DNA from 4 places in the Paenibacillus sp. GM2FR genome. Region 2 is predicted to be linked to each of the others. Evidence: riboswitches for the same ligand, from Rfam matches in the RefSeq annotation. Region 2 holds a riboswitch; each other region holds the start of a gene.

The links. Region 2 has a riboswitch for cyclic di-AMP ahead of PAEVO_RS20665 (TrkH family potassium uptake protein). Riboswitches for the same ligand answer to the same signal wherever they lie in the genome.
Region 1: linked by a shared signal. The riboswitch ahead of PAEVO_RS32950 (C40 family peptidase) and the one ahead of PAEVO_RS20665 (TrkH family potassium uptake protein) in region 2 are both predicted to bind cyclic di-AMP.
Region 3: linked by a shared signal. The riboswitch ahead of PAEVO_RS33305 (3D domain-containing protein) and the one ahead of PAEVO_RS20665 (TrkH family potassium uptake protein) in region 2 are both predicted to bind cyclic di-AMP.
Region 4: linked by a shared signal. The riboswitch ahead of PAEVO_RS29250 (APC family permease) and the one ahead of PAEVO_RS20665 (TrkH family potassium uptake protein) in region 2 are both predicted to bind cyclic di-AMP.

Annotation. Positions count from the first base shown of each region.
Region 1 is NZ_MKZM01000014.1:51,932-56,620, reverse strand. It holds gene PAEVO_RS32960 (GNAT family N-acetyltransferase) at 25-525, opposite strand; gene PAEVO_RS32955 (C40 family peptidase) at 663-1,136, opposite strand; cyclic di-AMP (ydaO/yuaA leader) riboswitch at 1,142-1,281, opposite strand; gene PAEVO_RS32950 (C40 family peptidase) at 1,674-2,147, opposite strand; cyclic di-AMP (ydaO/yuaA leader) riboswitch at 2,151-2,290, opposite strand; gene PAEVO_RS32945 (hypothetical protein) at 2,639-3,466, opposite strand; gene PAEVO_RS32940 (M1 family metallopeptidase) at 3,478-4,689, opposite strand, start outside.
Region 2 is NZ_MKZM01000008.1:4,533,666-4,538,354, reverse strand. It holds gene PAEVO_RS20670 (CPBP family intramembrane glutamic endopeptidase) at 1-1,411, opposite strand, end outside; cyclic di-AMP (ydaO/yuaA leader) riboswitch at 1,703-1,847, shown strand; gene PAEVO_RS20665 (TrkH family potassium uptake protein) at 1,911-3,251, shown strand; gene PAEVO_RS20660 (potassium channel family protein) at 3,268-3,942, shown strand; gene PAEVO_RS20655 (LysR family transcriptional regulator) at 3,976-4,689, opposite strand, start outside.
Region 3 is NZ_MKZM01000015.1:47,874-52,562, reverse strand. It holds gene PAEVO_RS33315 (HD domain-containing protein) at 1-724, shown strand, start outside; gene PAEVO_RS33310 (TatD family hydrolase) at 818-1,585, shown strand; cyclic di-AMP (ydaO/yuaA leader) riboswitch at 1,791-2,005, shown strand; gene PAEVO_RS33305 (3D domain-containing protein) at 2,276-3,463, shown strand; gene rnmV (ribonuclease M5) at 3,650-4,201, shown strand; gene rsmA (16S rRNA (adenine(1518)-N(6)/adenine(1519)-N(6))-dimethyltransferase RsmA) at 4,198-4,689, shown strand, end outside.
Region 4 is NZ_MKZM01000011.1:197,010-201,698, forward strand. It holds gene PAEVO_RS29245 (molybdopterin-containing oxidoreductase family protein) at 1-1,375, opposite strand, end outside; cyclic di-AMP (ydaO/yuaA leader) riboswitch at 1,860-2,055, shown strand; gene PAEVO_RS29250 (APC family permease) at 2,219-4,045, shown strand; gene PAEVO_RS29255 (formate/nitrite transporter family protein) at 4,187-4,689, opposite strand, start outside.

The sequences.
Region 1 (4,689 bases), on a different contig from region 2:
GCTTTTTCATATAGACAAAGATTACTATTCCTCATTTGCCGGGGGCTCATACACCATACAATGGAAAAGGGCGTTACCCGTTGGCGTAAGCCGCTCGTACGTATCGGTGATGTGAAAGCCCGCCCTTTGATAAGCGCGAATCGCACGCTCATTCCAGGTCAACACCTCCAGGTCAATTTCGTCGGCAGGGCGCCTCCGCCTGGCTTCCCGGACAATCGTCTGCATAAACCGTTTACCCATTCCACGCCCGCACCAATCAGGCCGCATGCCAAGTCCGATTCGTGTAACCTCATGCATCGGAAACAGTTGGGCAAACCCCCAAAGGGCCTCCCATTCATCCAGAATCGAGATGTACTGCCTCTGGCGAATGTCCGGATCGCCAAACTCCACCTCAAGCCCTTTCATCTGCTCCCAGGGAAGAAAGCCATAGATATTATAGGGAGGAGGATAGGTCCAGGCGCATATTTCTTCCGCGTGCTCTTCACGCATGATTACAGTGTGAAATGAAATCGGTGTTGCATCCATTTGCGAAATCCTCCTATCGTATGCATGAATAATAACCATTTTACGAATATTCAAGTCACATCAAAAAGCCCGTCAAAGAGAGGTAAGGGCTCCTTTAACGGGCAAGCAGTATGTATAGGATGATTAGCCTCTATAACTTAGGATGTTTCACCGGTTGACTCTTCATACTTATCATTGCTCATAATACGCTTCGCACCCACGTATCGCTGATCATAGTACTCCTCTGAAAGGCGGTTAATTACCACGCCGCGGTTGGAGGAGGCATGGGCAAATTTGTCATCGCCGACATAAATGCCGACGTGGGAGATGCCCTGGCCCGATGTGTTGAAAAACACTAAATCGCCAGCGCGCAGCTCCTTACGGGATACACTTGTCCCCATGTCGAATTGAGAGCCGGATTGATGCGGTAGCTTCAGACCGAGTTTAGCATATACATACATGGTGAAGCCGGAACAGTCAAATCCGCTCGTGGTCGTGCCGCCGTAGCTGTATTTTGTACCTAGCACCTTATCGATTTCGTGATCCAGCGCACGATCCGCAAACACGCTGCCAACGCCCAAAGTGAACAACAGCGTGATACTCAGGGCTGCTGTCGATAATGTTTTCTTCAGCATGGAAAGCTCCTTTTCGTTGCCTGCGAGGTTAGCTTGAGGGTTCGGTTGAAGGTTCCCTATGATCTCTTGACGGCAAGATCAATTCACCCGTGGGTTGGTTCCCCCGCTTCCCGTTCGGCCGGGAATTCGGCATAGCAATCTATGATTAAAGCACTTACATTAATGACAAAGTTGTTACTGCGTCCATTCTATCAGACAGCAAGCGAGATTGGCAATTATTTCTTGGTGAATTTCGCTATTTTTCAATAGCATTAGCCGTCGAAGCATCGGATAAAATCAATATTTTTCCAAAATGGGTGTTTAATGAAGGGAGAGAAGGGTATATAAAGGGTAGAAGATGTGAAGACATGGCGAAGTGAAGTGAACTTGTAGAATAAATTTCATTTTTTTTCGAAAAGCGGGAACTTTTCCGTTGTCCTGAACGTTATAAAGGTATAGACAGAATAAACAAAAGAAAAAAGCCGCTGGATGAGATCGGCACAATCTCATAAGCCCAGGGCTTTCTTGTAAGAGTAAATCAATAAAGTTCCAACATTAATTGTAGTTCACAGCTACAGATTTGTACGTATTTTGACTCATAATTCTCTTAGCGCCTACATATCGGTTGGCATAATAGCTCTGGCTTAGCGGACTGATAATGACACCACGCGAAGATGAGGAATGAGCGAATTTGCCGCTCCCAACATATATACCCACATGAGATACACCTCTACCGGATGTGTTGAAGAACACGAGATCGCCAGCTTTCAGGTTGCTCTTGGATACTGCCGTACCTACTTTGTATTGAGCTGCAGATGTACGCGGCAGGCTAAGGCCAAGCTTCTTGTAAACATAGCTGGTGAATCCGGAGCAGTCAAAACCATTCGTTGTGGTTCCGCCTGTTTTATAAGAGACACCAATGGCTGGTTTGATTGCAGTATTTAATTTGGAATCGGCGAAAGCGCTTCCGGTCCCTAATGTGAGTGCGAGTGCGAGGCCTAGAGAAACAGCCGTTAACTTCTTTTTCAAAACAAAAGCTCCTTCCATTGCCTGCGAGGTTAGCTTAAGGGTTCGGTTGAAGGTCCCCTATGATCCCTCTCTTGCGAGATCAATTCACCCAAAACGGATCCCCCGCTTCCCATATCGTTATGGGAATTCGGCTCCTTAAAATGTTGATGAACCCATTCATTGACGTCTGACGTTCCAACATAGATAACGAATTTACATCGTTCCAACAAAAAGTTACAGTAAAGATGACAAAGTTGTTACTAACATATTCGTTATTTTAGCAGAGTATTAACAATTTGGCAAACGAGGAAAGATCATTTTTAAACAAAAAAACCTGTCCCCATCTTGGGGAAACAGGTTTTTTTGTAATTTGGCGCTCAGAAATTTGTAATATAGAGGATAAATGAACTCTTATTCTTTGTAAAATCAAGACCCGGATAGAAACGTGTCACTTCGGATTACAGCTTATTCGCGAGCATGTTTCATCATTTCAGGGTAACGAATTGTAACGATTAAGGATGCGATGAGGAGGAATCTCTCCACAAATGATATTGAGCGGAAATTACCCAAATTTGGAAAAGTCCATTCAGAAAATAAGAGGCCTGCTGAATAATTAAGCCGATCAACCCGGCCCAGAAGAGCGAAGCCGAGCTCAGGAGCAACAGAATGACACAGGCGGATCCGCCGATGGTGATGGATAACAGCACTGCCGTGCCCAAGCGGCGGAAGAGCGCATGGAGAGAGCTGATCATACCAAAGTCTCCCGTGCGCCCGAACTGCATATAGAGCAATAACAGGCGGATTAGATAGGCGTACAAGAACCAGCCAACGGCATACGGCAGTGCATGAAGGAGCAGAACAGGCTCCTGAATCCCATTTAGCAGAATCGGAAGAATTTTGGGCAGAAGCCAGTAACCGGGCACAAAGGTGAGAATAAGCTCAATCAGATAGAATAGCGTTACAGGTTTCCACAGTTTGCGCATGCCAGTGAAGAAGAATAAACCACGCTCGCCCTTGGCTTCCTGGTGAAGGTTGTAGAAGATGCCGGCCCGAATGAGCGGGGTGAGAACCATCCGGATCAGGAGCAAACCGGCCAGAAGCCATCCGTAGGTGTGGACCGTGCTGCTCAGGGTTAGGCTCATCTCGCCCTCATAGAAGAATAACAGACGGCTGAGCTCGTTAGGGGCAGAATCCGGATATCGCATCAGAAGGGGAACGACTGCCGATTTTACGAGTCGGTACAGGCAGTATCCCCACAGCAAACGGTATAAGAAGAGCAGAATCGAGACGTATAGCTGGTCTTTAACACTGGTCCACCCTTGGCCTGCGTAACTTTTCATGTGCTCCCCCCTCACCATGACAGGCTGCCGAACAGCGTCTCCACAAGCTTGGTAATACTGAGATTCCAGCGTGTAACCACCTTCGGATCCATTCCTGCCTTCATATAGTTATTGATGTGTTTGTTCTCCAGGACGATGGAGTATTTGGGATCAACCATGGCCCAGGCGAGCGGAGTGCTGTACTCCAGGGTGTAAGTAACTTTGCCGTCCTTGCCGCTCCAGGTCCGCTCCACCGTTTTGCCATCCTCAAAGGCGAACACGATCGGCACATTGGTTATATCCCCGTCCTTGCTCGTAATCTTGACCGTAGACTCATAACGAGGATGTTCCGCCGTGCCTTTATTTTTGGTTTTGATCACGTCGATGGCGACATCCGCCATCTGGCTTCCATATACATATTGGTCAAAATACGGCTGCCAGGACGTTTTGCTTACTTGCTCTACAACTTTCTGGAAGTCGGACGTGGTCGGATGCTTGAACCGGTATTTCTGGGCATACGTATGAAGAATCTTCTCCATCATCTGCGGACCGACCTGCCGTTCGATGCCTTGCAGCACCAGCTTGCCCCTCGTGTAAACATTCAGTGCGTAGTTTTCGTGGGAGCTGTATTTCCAGGATTCCATCTTCAGCGGTGCAGGGGAAGTAATGGATGCTCCCTGAGCTGCCGTATTGGAGGTAATACCGTATTCTTTTTCCATCACTCGTTCTTCAGCATAGGTTGCAAAGGCCTCGTCCAGCCACGCTTCCTCAAATTCATTACTTGCGATCATTCCGTAAAAATATTGATGGGCGATCTCATGAATGACGGTCCGCTCCAGCTCATATCCCGGCGAATCGTTTTTGGCACCGAAGGCCGTGACCAGCGTCGGGTATTCCATGCCGCCTGCCCCGTTGCCCGATTCCGGCGGAACGACGATGGACAACGTGGAATACGGATAGGTTCCGTACCATTTTCCAAACGAAGCGAGTGCCGACTTGGCGGCATCAAAGTAACGCTCCTTTAAGTCTTTATGGGCCGGATCGAGATACAGCTTGATGCGGACCCCCGGTACGCCTGGTGCGGAGAATGCTTCTTCTGCCGTGACAAAGTTTGGCGATGCCGACCAGGCAAAATCATGCACATCATCCGCATAGAATTGATAAATTTTTTCCCCGTTTGATTTTTGGGCAGGCTTGGTAGGGAATCCGGTCGCCGCGACAATGTAATTTTCGGGCACTCGGAT
Region 2 (4,689 bases):
ATATCGGATAGAGCGTATGCCCAAGCGCCCAGACGAGCGAGGTAATCAAACTGGCCACAAACGTATTGCGGACGATCTTTTTCACCATTTTGATACCGAACAGTCGATAGACGGCCTCCTCGGATATGCCGGCCAGCCAAGCCATCAGTGGAAACAGCCAAGGATAGAGCATGTTATAAGGCGACTGTGTGGCATCCGTGGTGGACCATGTATTTAAGGTTAGGCCCAGAACGACAAAGATAATGGATTGGACCCCGAGCAGGATGAAAGCCCACATATACCCCAGCTTCATGCTGTCCAGTACATACTGTCCGTATCCGGGTTCTTTGGCTCGAGGCCATGGATTGAGTCCGTCTTCTTTTTGCCATAGCCCGTTGCCCCCGACAAGGGAGAAATAGAGCAGCGCGGAGAAGATAAGCGAATAGACCGCATAAAAAATCATCATTCCGATTATACCGGTTTGCGACATCCCCTCGGATTGGAAAACGGGAATCAGATTATACGTATTCAGCATCTGAATGATAAACAGCAGCGCCGATAGGAACAGGCCGCGCTTAAACGACGTATAGGCTCTGGTCTTCACGCTGTATACAATCGCAAGAATGCCAAGGATGAGGGTGAACAGGCCATACCCTGCAAGCGTCAGCAGCGTTGCATCCTGTGTCTGCTTGTTGACATAGGCGGAATGGGCGGCCGGGACTGAAAAGGATGGCTCATAGGAGCGTAATTTCCCCTGTTCGAAGGTGAAACGGTGCTCCAATCTGGAATCGCCAATCTTGGATTCCGGGTCCACATACCGGAGCCGGGGTTCCCCTTCCCGCGTAACCAGCTCCAGTTGCGACGGATCATAGCCCGCTCGCTGGAGCCAAGGCTCTGCGAGAGCTTGCTTCTCGGCAAATGACATGCCGTCCTCGACGACAAGCAGCATCTGCCTTTGTACATCGCCCTTGTTCAGCTCAATCCGTTCATAGCTGGAGCGGGCGAAATCGTACGAGAAGCCGACGATGCCTGAATTTTGCATGTGCACGTCCACATTGAGGGCATCGCCTCCCGGTTCGCTGAAGCGAACGCGGTATACGTCATAGGGATATTTGGCTTCATAGGTTTTGTTGTATTCCGAAAGTTTCTTTTCCTTCGCCAGATATCCGTAAAGTTCCGATTTGGATTGATATGTAACCAATGCGTCATCCGTTTTTGCAGCCGTAAACTGCAAAAACTCCTGAGCAAAGCTTGAAGCCGCTTGCCGAGCCTGCTCCTTGGATATGATATTCGGAGTTGCCATCTCGGTCGAATCCGGATTCGTCGACGGAAACACCTGAAATAATAGGAACAGAATCAGGCCGACTGCGGCAGGCGCGATGAGCTGTTTCAGATTGGGCTTCAGCTTCAAGGCCTCTCTTGCACGATTCATGAAATTCCTCCTCTAAGAAAGTTGATACTCCCACTGGTATTCGATATGCCTGATTAAGAACGCATAGAGTCAATATAACATAGTTATGAAAGTCATTAGCAGCTTATCCCAATATCCGGAATAATGAAATAAATCGATGAAAATGAATGAAAAGTTTCGAAAACGTTAGAGAACCCTATGCTTGTATTCTTGAATATGCCCAATTCGCGTTCTTTTAAAGATTTTTTGGGTGAAAAACGGCATTGGGTTACGTACCGGATTGCGTTATAATCACATCATGCTTTAAGGAACCGAATATTCCAGCCGAATTTCGTACTGAAAATGGGGGAACCATGTAATTGGGGTGAATTTCATTATTCCTAGAATAATGAATAGGGCGACCTGTGGAAATGCCCGAATCCGTCAGCTAACCTCGTAGGCTGCAGCACAGGAACCAGACCGTAAGGGCACTGCGTTTTCCAGTGTCTTTTTTTCTTGATTTTTTTAAGAAGGTGACCGATTGAACTCTAAATTTAACTGGCTCAGGCTGTCTCCGCCGCAGATTCTCGTGCTTGGGTTTGCAGCTATTATCTTCATCGGGACGGCGCTGCTAATGCTGCCGATTTCCACAAGTACGGGTGAACCGCTTGAGTTTATCGATGCCTTGTTCACTTCGACATCGGCAACTTGCGTAACGGGGCTGGTTGTGGTGGATACAGGAACGACATTCAGTTCCTTCGGAGAAGTCGTGATCATGCTGCTGATCCAGATCGGCGGGCTCGGCTTCATGACGATGGCCACTTTATTTGCCTTGGCTCTCAAAAGGCGCATATCGCTCAAGGATCGTCTCATTTTGCAGGAAGCGATGAATCAGTCCTCGATGGAAGGAATCGTAAGGCTGATTCGCAGAGTGCTGTTGTACTCCCTCATCATCGAGGCCTGCGGCGCTGTCATTCTATCGATTCGTTGGGCGTTCGATATGCCGCTTGGCCAGGCGATTTATTACGGTGTCTTTCATGCGGTCACGATGTTTAACAACGCCGGTTTCGATTTGTTTGGTGATTTTCGGAGTTTGACCGGGTATGTCTACGATCCTGTAGTCAACGTTGTCGTGATGTTTTTGATTGTCTCAGGCGGCATTGGATTTATCGTCCTATCCGATCTGATTGATTTCCGGAAACAGATGAGACTTTCCTTGCACTCCAAAGTGGTGCTCACCATGACGGCTACCTTGCTGCTGGTTGGATTTATCGTCATTCTTATATTCGAATTCACCAATCCGAGGACGCTCGGCTCCCTGAATTGGGGCGGAAAATTCTTCGGCGCGTTATTCCAATCCGTAACGCCGCGTACAGCCGGCGCGAATACTATAGATATTACGGGGCTTAGACAGGCCACGCAATTTTTTATCGTGATTCTGATGTTTATCGGAGCATCCCCAGGGTCAACCGGGGGCGGTATCAAAACCACAACCTTCACCATTATGGTGGGGGCGGTCATCGCCATGATGCGCGGGCGTGAAGACATCGTCATGTTCCGGTATCGCCTGGCCCAGGAGCGGGTGCTGAAGGCACTGACCATTGCATTACTGGCCCTGCTGCTCGTTCTAGCCGTATCGATGATTCTGTCAACGACAGAGGAAGGGGACTTCCTGGAGATCCTCTTCGAAACGACGTCCGCCTTCGGTACGGTGGGTCTCTCCATGGGCTTAACGCCTGATCTGACGGTGTTTGGGAAGGTATTGATCAGCATTACGATGTTTGCAGGGCGATTGGGGCCTTTGACGCTTGCTTATGCACTGGGGCCGAAAAAGGGTAAAGAATTATATCGTCATCCGGAAGGCAAAATGATTATTGGATAAGGAGTACAGGAGAGACATGAAACCAAAGCAATTTGCAATCATCGGTTTGGGACGATTTGGCGCCAGCCTGGCGCTTGAGCTGATGGAACAGGGATATGAGGTGCTCGGCATCGACCGCAATGAAGAGGTCGTCGAGGATATGAGCGAGCTGCTGACGCACACGGTGGTGGCGGATGCTACGGATGAAGAGGTGCTTAAATCGCTTGGTATCCGTAACTTCGACTGCGGGATTGTTGCGATCGGAAACGATATTCAGATGAGTATCTTATCTGCCATCTTGTTGAAAGAGCTTGGTGTTGCCATGGTCGTTGCCAAGGCAATTTCGGTGCTGCACGGCCGGGCACTGGAGAAGCTGGGCGTGGACCGGGTGATCTTTCCGGAACGGGATATGGGGATTCGGGTAGCCCATCAGCTTGTCACGCCCAACCTGCTCGACTATATCGAATTATCCAAGGACTATCTGATTGTGGAGATGACGGTCACGGACTGCATGGACGGAAAAACGCTTAGTGAGCTCAATACGAGGGTTCGCTACGGTGTCAGCGTGGTGGCCCTGAATAAACAATCCGGCATTATCGTAGCCCCGACAGCCATGGATGTGGTGAACTCCGGCGACATTATGGTGGTTATCGGGTCCAATGATAATGTGGATCGCTTTGAGTCTGAGGTCGTGAATATGCTGGAAAAATGAATATAGAAGAAAAACCTGACGACCTTATATCCGTCAGGTTTTCTTCATTTTATCCTCTTCGAGCTTACGGAACAGGATTTCCGTTTCGTCAATCCAGCGGCTGGCCGCCTTGCTCAGCTCCGAGGCCTGGCCGTAGATCAGCGAAGTCGTTCGCCGGGTTTCAATGAGTGCCGGAATATGAATGTCAACAAGCCCGTTATCGGACAACAGCTGCGGCCTCAGATAGGATTTGGGCAGCAGCGCGGCCGCCTTGCAGGTCGGGATGAGCCTGACGATTGCTTCGAAGGAGTCGATCTCCATCCGGATATCCGGCATAATGCCCCAGCGGTGGAACAGGTCATCCGTCAGCTTGCGGTACCAGGTTCCGGTCGAGAAAATGATCATCGGCAAGCCTTGAAGCTGCTCGATGCCAACATCCTCGATTTCCGCCAGCGGATGTGAGGACGGGATGACAAGCTCCAGATGGTCATCAAACAGCGGGATGCAGTTCAAGCCCGGCTGGTTGATGGAGGAGGCGACAATGCCGACATCGACCCGTTTATCCCTTACATAAGATACGATTTCATGGGTCTTGCCGGTGATCAGCTTGATTTCCGCTGCCGGATGACGCTCCATGAAGGCATTGACCAGCGGGGGCAAGGTAGTCTGAAGGGTGGTCAGACTGGCGCCCAGGTTGATCGAGATCTGATCTCCCTCCCGGTAATGGGCCAGAGTCTGCATGAATTTGATCTGCTGCTGTCTCTGCTC
Region 3 (4,689 bases), on a different contig from region 2:
GATTGATATTGACCGGATCTTGCGGATGCTGCGGCCATACCGGGATCGGGTCGTTGTAAAGGAATCAGGCATGCACGCCGTGGAGGATTACCTGATGTCACGGTATCAGATGTACTGGCAGGTATATTTTCATCCCGTCACGCGAAGCTCCGAGATCATCCTGCGCCAAATCTTCCGCCGGGCAAAGGAACTGCATGACAGCGGGTATGCTTTCCGGTTCATGGTAGAGCCGCTTCCTGCGTTGTTTGCAGGCCATATTGACGTGAATCAATACCTGCGTCTTGATGAAGCTCTGATTCAAACCTCCTTTCTGCAATGGACGGAGGAAGAAGACAAGCTTCTTAGCGAATTATGCGGCCGTTTCATGCACCGAAAGCTCTACAAATATGTAGAAATCGACAATATCGATCTGGAAACGATCGACGGGATACGCCAAGCGTTCCGTACCGTGGGATTACATCCGGAATATGACCTGGAGATTGATTTTCCAACCGATCTTCCTTATGATAAAGTTCATTCCGATATGCCGCTTAACGAAAAACAGATTCTGCTTCTGGATCGGCATGATGAGCTGAAGGAAATCTCGGAGGTATCCGATATTGTACGCTCGATCAGCGGCATTCATAAAGGACGGTACCATCTTTATTATCCGGAGGAGAAGGTGGGTCCGCTGTTGGCTCAAATGCCGGAGAAGATAGCCGGTGTTTTCAAACAACAACATTAACCTAGTGGGAATAAACAACGCTTGGTGCATTTGTAATTTACCCAACTAATGGAAGATATACGACACAGAAACGACAGGAAGGAGAGTGTGAATATAATGCTGTTCGACACGCACACTCATATGGACGCTCCCCAATTCGACGAAGACCGGGAAGCGGCTATCCAGCGGGCGCTTGAAGCCGGCGTCACCAGGATGATCAATATCGGATTTAACCGGGAGACGATCCCGACCACGATGAAGCTGGCAGAGACTTATGATTTTATTTACGCGGCGGTGGGCTGGCATCCTGTAGATGCGATTACCATGGAGGATCAGGATCTCGATTGGATCGCTGCTTTATGCAGTCATGAGAAAGTGGTGGCAATCGGTGAGATCGGTTTGGATTATTATTGGGATACATCCCCGAAAGAAGTCCAGCACCGTGTGCTTCGACGTCAGATCGGACTTGCCCGGGAGTTGAACATGCCCATTGTCATTCATAATCGGGATGCGCATGAAGATATCGTTAACATTTTGCGGGAGGAAAAAGCCTCCGAAGTCGGCGGTGTCATGCATTCCTTCTCCGGAAGCTGGGAAACGGCCAAAATGTGCTTGGATATGGGATTCCATATCTCATTTGGCGGGCCGATTACGTTCAAGAATGCGAAGCAGCCCAAAGAGGTTTTGGCACAGGTTCCGCTTGATCGATTATTGATCGAAACGGACGCGCCTTACCTGACCCCCCATCCCTTCCGCGGAAAACGAAATGAGACCGCATATGTAAAATTGGTGGCGGAGGCCGCAGCCGAAATTCGAGGGTTGTCCTATGAGGAATTGGCCCAAATTACCACCAAAAATGCGCTGGAACGATTTGGCATTTAACGAAAACGAGAGCAAAAGCGATGAAAAAGAGAGCAATCGCGATTAATTAAAGTTTTTTAATCAGAAAAGGCGTTGATATTACAATATTTTAACCTTTTACATGAGAAAATGTGGTTGAATGTTGCTTTACAACCTGCATGTAAACAGGATATCATCTTTTCAGTGATAAGAAGCTGTGATGTGCAGATCGCAGCCGAATATTTCATGAACCGTCTCGCTTAATCTCCGAAATTCTGGAGAACGGGGGAACCGATACTGCAGTGCATACTGGTCTGAATGCACGAAGCTGTATTTGATTTCTTTTTCGGGTCTTTGGGGTGAATTTGAAGGATCTCGCCATGAGCGGGTATCCGGATATAGGGCGTCTCTCTTACGTCCGAACCCGACAGCTAACTCCGTAAGCGAAATAAGAGGGGAAATCTCGTGCATACCATTTCCATGATTTCATTCATCAGGAAGCCACGTTAGAGCCTCTAGTACTCTTTCAATGGCTTTCTTTTATTTTTGAATAATGGAGAAGGGATCATCATACTCTTGGTAAACAGGAGGTGATGGCAGATGGACGGAAGACGGGAATTGACGCAGGGTGTAGATAGATAGCAGGATGCCCTGTGAGAAAAATTGCTATAGTCACGTCAAATGCATTCATGCGTTTACCTAGACGGCGGGACTATGAAGGAGGATGGAATAGTGGGCATTTTTCAACCTGAAGAAACCCATGAATCACAATCATCCAGCATGTCTTACGCATTGAGATGGAAGCATGACAATTTGCGTCAACTGATGTTGCTCGGCGCCATGGGTGCCGTTACGGTATCACTTCTCATATCGTTGGTTGTACATGATCAGGCAGGCAAGGAGGTTCAGCTTGTCGTCGACGGCCGGGTCACTACGGTGGAAACACGTGGATCGTTGCTGCAGGAATTGCTGGATGAGCAAGCGATCACGTTGAGTCCCCAGGATCAGATTTCGATGCCTCTGAACGGCGCGATCCAGGACGGAGACCGAATTATCATTGAACGGGCAATTCCAGTCAAAGTTACGGTAGGCAGCACAACCAAAACCATATTTACATCCCAGGATACGGTTGATCATGTACTCAAAGAGGCTGGCGTTACGATCCAGGGTGAAGATATAGTACAACCGTCGCAAGACACGAAGCTGACCAGCAATATGAATATCCATGTCGTTCGCGTCACGAAACAAAAAGTCAAGGAGACGGAAGACCGCGAATTCCGCGTGATCAAGACAGCCGACCCATCGCTTGAAAAGGGCGATAACCGCGTCATTCAGCGGGGCGAGCCTGGTCTCATGGTGAACCATTACGAGAAGGTCTACCACAATGGCAAGCTGGTTTCCAAGACGAAGGTCTCCCAAGAGATTGAGCGCAGAACGAAGGATAAAATCATTGCCATAGGCACGAAAAAAGTGGAGAAACCTGTTATCGTTCAGGCGGCAGCCACCGATGTAAAAGCTACACCGGCTAAATTGTCGGGCACGAAAAAAGTAACGACCGCCAAGGCTGTGGAGAACAATGTAGTCTCCCGCGCAGGCGTTGATTTTAAATACAAGAAGGTATTGAACAACGTGTCGATGACGGCGTATTCCGCCGAGCAGCAAGGAATCGGTACGCGCACTGCATCCGGCACACGCGTTACTGAAGGGCGCACCATCGCCGTTGACCCTAACATCATCCCAATCGGATGGTGGGTCTATATCGAAGGCATTGGCTTCCGGCGTGCTGAAGATACGGGCGGTGCCATCAAAGGCAACAAAATCGATGTTTATTACGATTCGTTGAAATCGGCCATGAATTTCGGCCGGAAGAGCGGCCGCACCGTTTACGTGATCGGTCCGGTTAAACCTGAATTGAACTAGACGCATGAATTCCAATTTACATTGCCATTCTAATGCTATACTATTTAGCTTATAATATATGATGATCAAGAAGAGGGAATATTTCCTCTTCTTTTGTTTTGTTAAGAACGGAGTATTTAAGGCTAAGTTGGTTGAACCTTAAAGTTGTACAGGCCTGCTTTGCTTGGGAAGGAAGAGAACGAACGCATGATTAAAGAAGTGATTGTTGTGGAAGGCAGAGACGATACCGTTGCCATTAAACGGGCCGTAGACGCCGATACGATCGAAACGGGCGGTTCAGCGATCAACAAGCAAATCCTGAAACGCATAGCGCTTGCCCAGGAGCGCAGAGGCGTTATTATATTGACGGATCCTGATCATGCAGGGGAGCGGATCCGCAAAATCGTGGATCAGGGGGTGCCTGGCTGCAAGCATGCCTTTATTCCGGAAGCAGATGCTACCCGCAAAGGGGATATCGGCGTGGAGAATGCCTCGCCAGAGGCGATACGGCGTGCGCTCGAGCGGGTTCATACCTCCTTTGAGGGTGGAGAGAGCCTGATCAGCTTGGAGGACATGCTGGAGGCTGGATTATCAGCTCACCCGGAGGCGGCGGCAAGACGTATGGCGATGGGGAATCTGCTGGGGATCGGATATTGCAACAGCAAGCAATTCCATAAACGATTGGCCATGTTTCAAATATCGCGTGAAGAATTTCTGGCCGCACTTGCACAACTGGAAGAAGGGGGCGTAAGCCAATGAATCGGATCGAGGATATATCAACACCAAGACGGACGAAGGAGATCATCTCACGGCATGGATTCTCCTTCAAGAAGAGTCTGGGTCAAAACTTTCTCATTGATCAGAATATTCTGTATAAAATTGTGGAAGCTGCAGGACTGGATGAAGATAAGGGAGCTCTTGAGATCGGTCCTGGTATCGGTGCATTAACCGAGAAGCTGGCACAGACGGCAGGAACCGTCACCGCGGTCGAAATTGATCAGCGCCTGATTCCCATCCTGAGGGAGGTCCTGGAGCCCTATGAGAATGTGAAGGTGCATCATGGGGATGTACTGAAGGTGGATCTTCATGAGCTGTTCCGTCAGGATTTCGCGGACGTATCGAAGGTAAGTGTGGTTGCCAATCTGCCGTATTATGTAACGACGCCGATTCTCATGAAGCTGCTGGAGGAAAAGCTGCCGCTGGAGAATATCGTGGTGATGATTCAGAAAGAAGTGGCAGAGCGGATG
Region 4 (4,689 bases), on a different contig from region 2:
GCGCCGGAATGACCGGCTCCTGCAGCTGGATGTACTGATGCCAGTAAGAAGCGAACAGATCCGTATTCTCAAATGAGGAGGTTGCCGGAAGCACGATATCCGCATACTTGGCTGTATCCGTCATGAACAGATCATGTACGACGGTAAACAGATCCTCCCTTGCAAACCCTTCGCGTACCCGCCCGGTGTCAGGAGCGACCACCAGCGGATTGCTGCAATAGACAAAAACCGACTTAATCGGCTGTTCGGTCATGGCAAGCGCCTCGCCGATCCGGTTCATGTTAATGGTCCGGGCATTCGGATTCGGCCGGAGATCCGGACGCTCCAATGCATCGCTATCCATGCTGTTGTAGCCGCCATTCGACTTGGCAGCCCCTCCGCCCCGCTTCAGCCATTGTCCGGTCAACGCGGGAAGCGCAGCGATGCTGCGCACCGTCAAGCCGCCATTGTCGTGATGCTGAAGACCGTTACCGATATGAATATAGGAAGTATCCGCCCGACCGTACAGTTCGGCCAGCTTCTCGATATCCCCTGCTGGGATGCCGGTAATGGAGGATACATGCTCCGGCGTATAGTCTTTGACATGCTCACGCAAGGCTTCATGCCCGTGCGTATACTGCCGGAGGAACTCCTCGTTCACCATCCCGTCACGGAACATGATGTGCATGAGACCGACGGCAAGTGCCGCATCCGTGCCCGGAAACAGCGGAATGAACCAATCCGCCCATTGCCCCGTTTGGTTCTTATGAACATCGATCACAACGACCTTGGCACCGGCCTTGCGCGCTTTCTCCGCCAGCACGACCTGGTGCATATTGGTGCTGACGATGTTGCCGCCCCAGACGATGATGACATCGGCATGAACGGTATCCTCCGGGACGGTTCCTCCATTAAACCCCATGACGGATTTCCAACCCTCATTGCCTGCGGAATTGCAGATCGACTGCTTCAGGCGGCTGGCGCCCAGCCTGTTGAAGAATCTCCGATCCATGCCGTCCACGCTCAATATCCCCATGTTGCCGTAGAAGCTGTAAGGCAGGATGCTCTCAGAGCCATGCTCCTCGATCAGCTTCTTGTAGCGCCCGGTAATCTCTTGAATCGCTTCATCCCAGCTGATTCGCTCGAAAGCCCCCTCGCCCTTGGGCCCTACCCTCCGCAGCGGATAAAGCACGCGCTCCGGATGATACACCCGATGTGCCATATTGCGGACTTTATTACAGATGGCTCCCTGCGTAATCGGATGATCCGGATTGCCGGTAACCTTCACGATTTTTCCGTTCTCTTTATGCAGCAGCAGGCCGCAAGTATCGGGACAATCCAACGGACATACCGCCGGAAACACGCCATTTTCCTGATGTATCATCGCTTGAGTCATTTCGTTCATTCCCCCTTGTACACGCTGAATCATATCCCCTTATCTTAAAAGAAAATCAGGGCTCCAGTAAAGTCTTACATTTTTTTCTGCAGCGGGTGATTCACTCTACTTCACTCCGGGTATATTCCTATCAAGAGCAACGAAGAGGAACCCAGACCCTTTCTCTTCCTTGCCGAATCATGGACCACTCCCAAAAAATTCGCCATGCCAATGTCTCCTCCCCCGAGACCGGCATGGCGAATTTGTTTGAATTGGCGTTCTATCGCATCACATTCGAGCTACCTGCAACTTACATATCATAGAAAGTCATGATTTCTGTAGCAAACCTGCAAAAAACAAAGCCTGTCAAAGCCACATAATTATGTAAGCGCTTATCTGTCATTTTTTATAAATAATTCTGCTTAATTTTTCGTTGGAGGGTGTTTTACAAAAGATTTGAGCAGGCGTAATATACTATTCAGCTTCGATATCATTCTTCATATTCACATGATATTCGCTTAATTTCCAATTTGGAAAGCGGGGGAACCACACGTATGGATGGATACCTATAGGATCTGTCAACCATACTATGGGGTGAATCCTGATGCAGCGCGAACGTACGCCGCGACTATTATCAGGTAGGGCGACTCTCACCGCCCGAATCCGACAGCTAACCTCGTCAGCGTTGATTGGGAGGGTTGTGAACTTGTGATCAAACACAGGGTTCTAACCTGTGTTTTTTGTTTGCCAAAATCCAGCATAGGAATGGTGACCGTTCGTATGTCCAGCCTATGAAACACACCGATTGAAGTCCATTCAGTCAGCTTCCATCATGAACGTAATCTTAATCGGCGGTGAAAAACCATGTTATCTTCAATCAAGCGATTCCTCATTGGAAGACCGCTTAAATCAACGGAATTGGGCGAGCAAAAGCTGAACAAAACCAAAGCGCTGGCCATCCTTTCATCCGACGCCTTGTCGTCCGTGGCTTATGGACCTGAACAAATTCTGATCGTCTTGATGACCGTTGGCGCAGCTGCCTATTGGTATTCCATACCGATTGCCGTCGGGGTCCTGGTCTTATTGCTGGCACTTATCCTATCGTACAGACAGATTATTTTCTCATATCCGCATGGCGGCGGAGCCTACGTGGTTTCCAAACGAAATTTAGGCATGTATCCGGGACTGGTTGCCGGCGGCTCCCTGCTGGTCGACTATATCCTGACGGTTGCGGTCAGCGTATCGGCGGGGACGGACGCGATCACGTCGGCTTTTCCGGAATTGCACGCCTATAATCTGCCCATCTCCATCGTGTTCGTTCTGTGTTTGACCGTACTCAATTTAAGAGGGGTTACGGAGTCGGCCTCCATATTGGCCTATCCGGTTTACTTGTTTGTACTCGCGTTGTTTATCCTGATTGGCGTCGGAGTATTCAACATTGCTACAGGCCATGCATCTCCGGATCTGCATACGCCGATCGGCACGCCTGTCGCCGGGCTAAGCTTATTCCTGCTCCTGCGGGCATTCGCCTCGGGCAGCTCTGCCCTGACCGGCGTTGAGGCCATTTCCAACGCCATCCCGAATTTCAAAGATCCTGCTCCGAATAATGCGGCCAAAACCTTGGTGGCGATGGGATCCTTGCTGGCCCTGTTATTTTCGGGCATCGTATTCCTGGCCTATTACTATGGGGTTAGCCCCAGCGAGCAAGTCACTGTCGTTTCCCAGATTGCCGAGCATACCTTCGGACGAAACTTTCTGTATTACTTCATCCAAGGAACAACGGCCCTCATTCTGATTCTGGCCGCCAACACGGGATATTCCGCTTTCCCGCTGCTTGCCGTAAATCTGGCGAAGGATAAATTCATTCCCCGAATGTTCACCGTCCGGGGAGACCGTCTGGGATATTCAAACGGAATCATCATACTGGGTTTTCTCTCGATTCTGTTGCTGCTCGCTTTCGAAGGCAAAACCGAGCATCTGATTCCGCTGTATGCCGTCGGCGTGTTTATCCCTTTTACCCTCTCCCAAACGGGGATGATGGTGAAGTGGATTCGGGAAAAGCCCGAAGGATGGATTGTCAAACTGATCATAAATACCACCGGCGCATGCATCAGCTTTATCGTGACGATGATTTTCTTTTTCACGAAATTCGCCCAAGTGTGGACCGTCTTGATTTTCCTGCCGCTGATCATTTGGATCTTCACCCGAATCCATAAACATTACGAGGCCGTAGCAGACCAGCTGCGAATTACGACCTGTGAGCCTGTTAAGCCGATTGAGGGAAATGTTATTATTCTGCCTGTGGCGGGAATCACCCATGTGGTGGAGAACTCGCTGAATTATGCCAAATCGCTGGGAGCAGGCCAAATTATCGCGGTGTACGTGCCGTTCGAACGGGAGGACGAGGCGGCCTTCCAGGAAAAATGGAAGAAATGGCAGCCGGACATCCGGCTGGTGACCCTGCATTCGCCTTATCGGAGCATCATTCAGCCGCTGACCAAATTCATCGATACCGTGCAGCGGAAGGCTAGCGAATCCGACTACCAGGTTACCGTTGTCATCCCGCAGTTCATCCCCAAGAAGGGCTGGCATAACTTCCTGCACAATCAGTCCAGCTTGCTCATTCGCGCACATTTACTCTATCGGAGAGATGTGATTATCACCACGGTACCTTACCATTTAAAAAAATAGCGGGTTTATTCCTTCTGCGACTTATACAAGGAATCCACTCGCCAACAACGTTAAAAAAGCTGCGATCATCCGATCCCTATCCTTAAGGGTGCGTGACGATCTCAGCTTTTTTCCTCCACCTTGGCTTACCAGGCTTCGGTATTACGAAACATTCTGCGCGGAGTGAACCTGTTGAGCAGTACCGGTAGCCGGCGCAGACGGCAGCGCCTTATCTTGTTCGCCGCGAGGGATGACCTCAGCTTTATCATCCTTCTTCAAATACACGGACCCGTAGGCAGCTCCCACAAACAGCGCACCTCCGACAAAATTGCCCAGCCAAACCGGAATGAAGTTTACCAGATAATCACCCCAGCTGTAATATCCCTCAAATATCGCTGCCGGAATGAGGAACATGTTGGCCACCACGTGCTGAAAGCCGATGGCTACAAACGCCATCGTTGGAAACCAGATTCCGAGAATTTTGCCGCTCATCTGGTCGGATCCGTAGGACAGCCACACGGCGAGCGCTACGAGCCAGTTACAACCGATGCCCGACAAGAATGCTTGCAGGAAGCTGTCGTCGAGCTTATGACCCGCCATATCCACCAGCTTCTCCAAATAAACGCCGCTGCCCGTCAGACCGGTCACATGGCCGAAGAAATAAG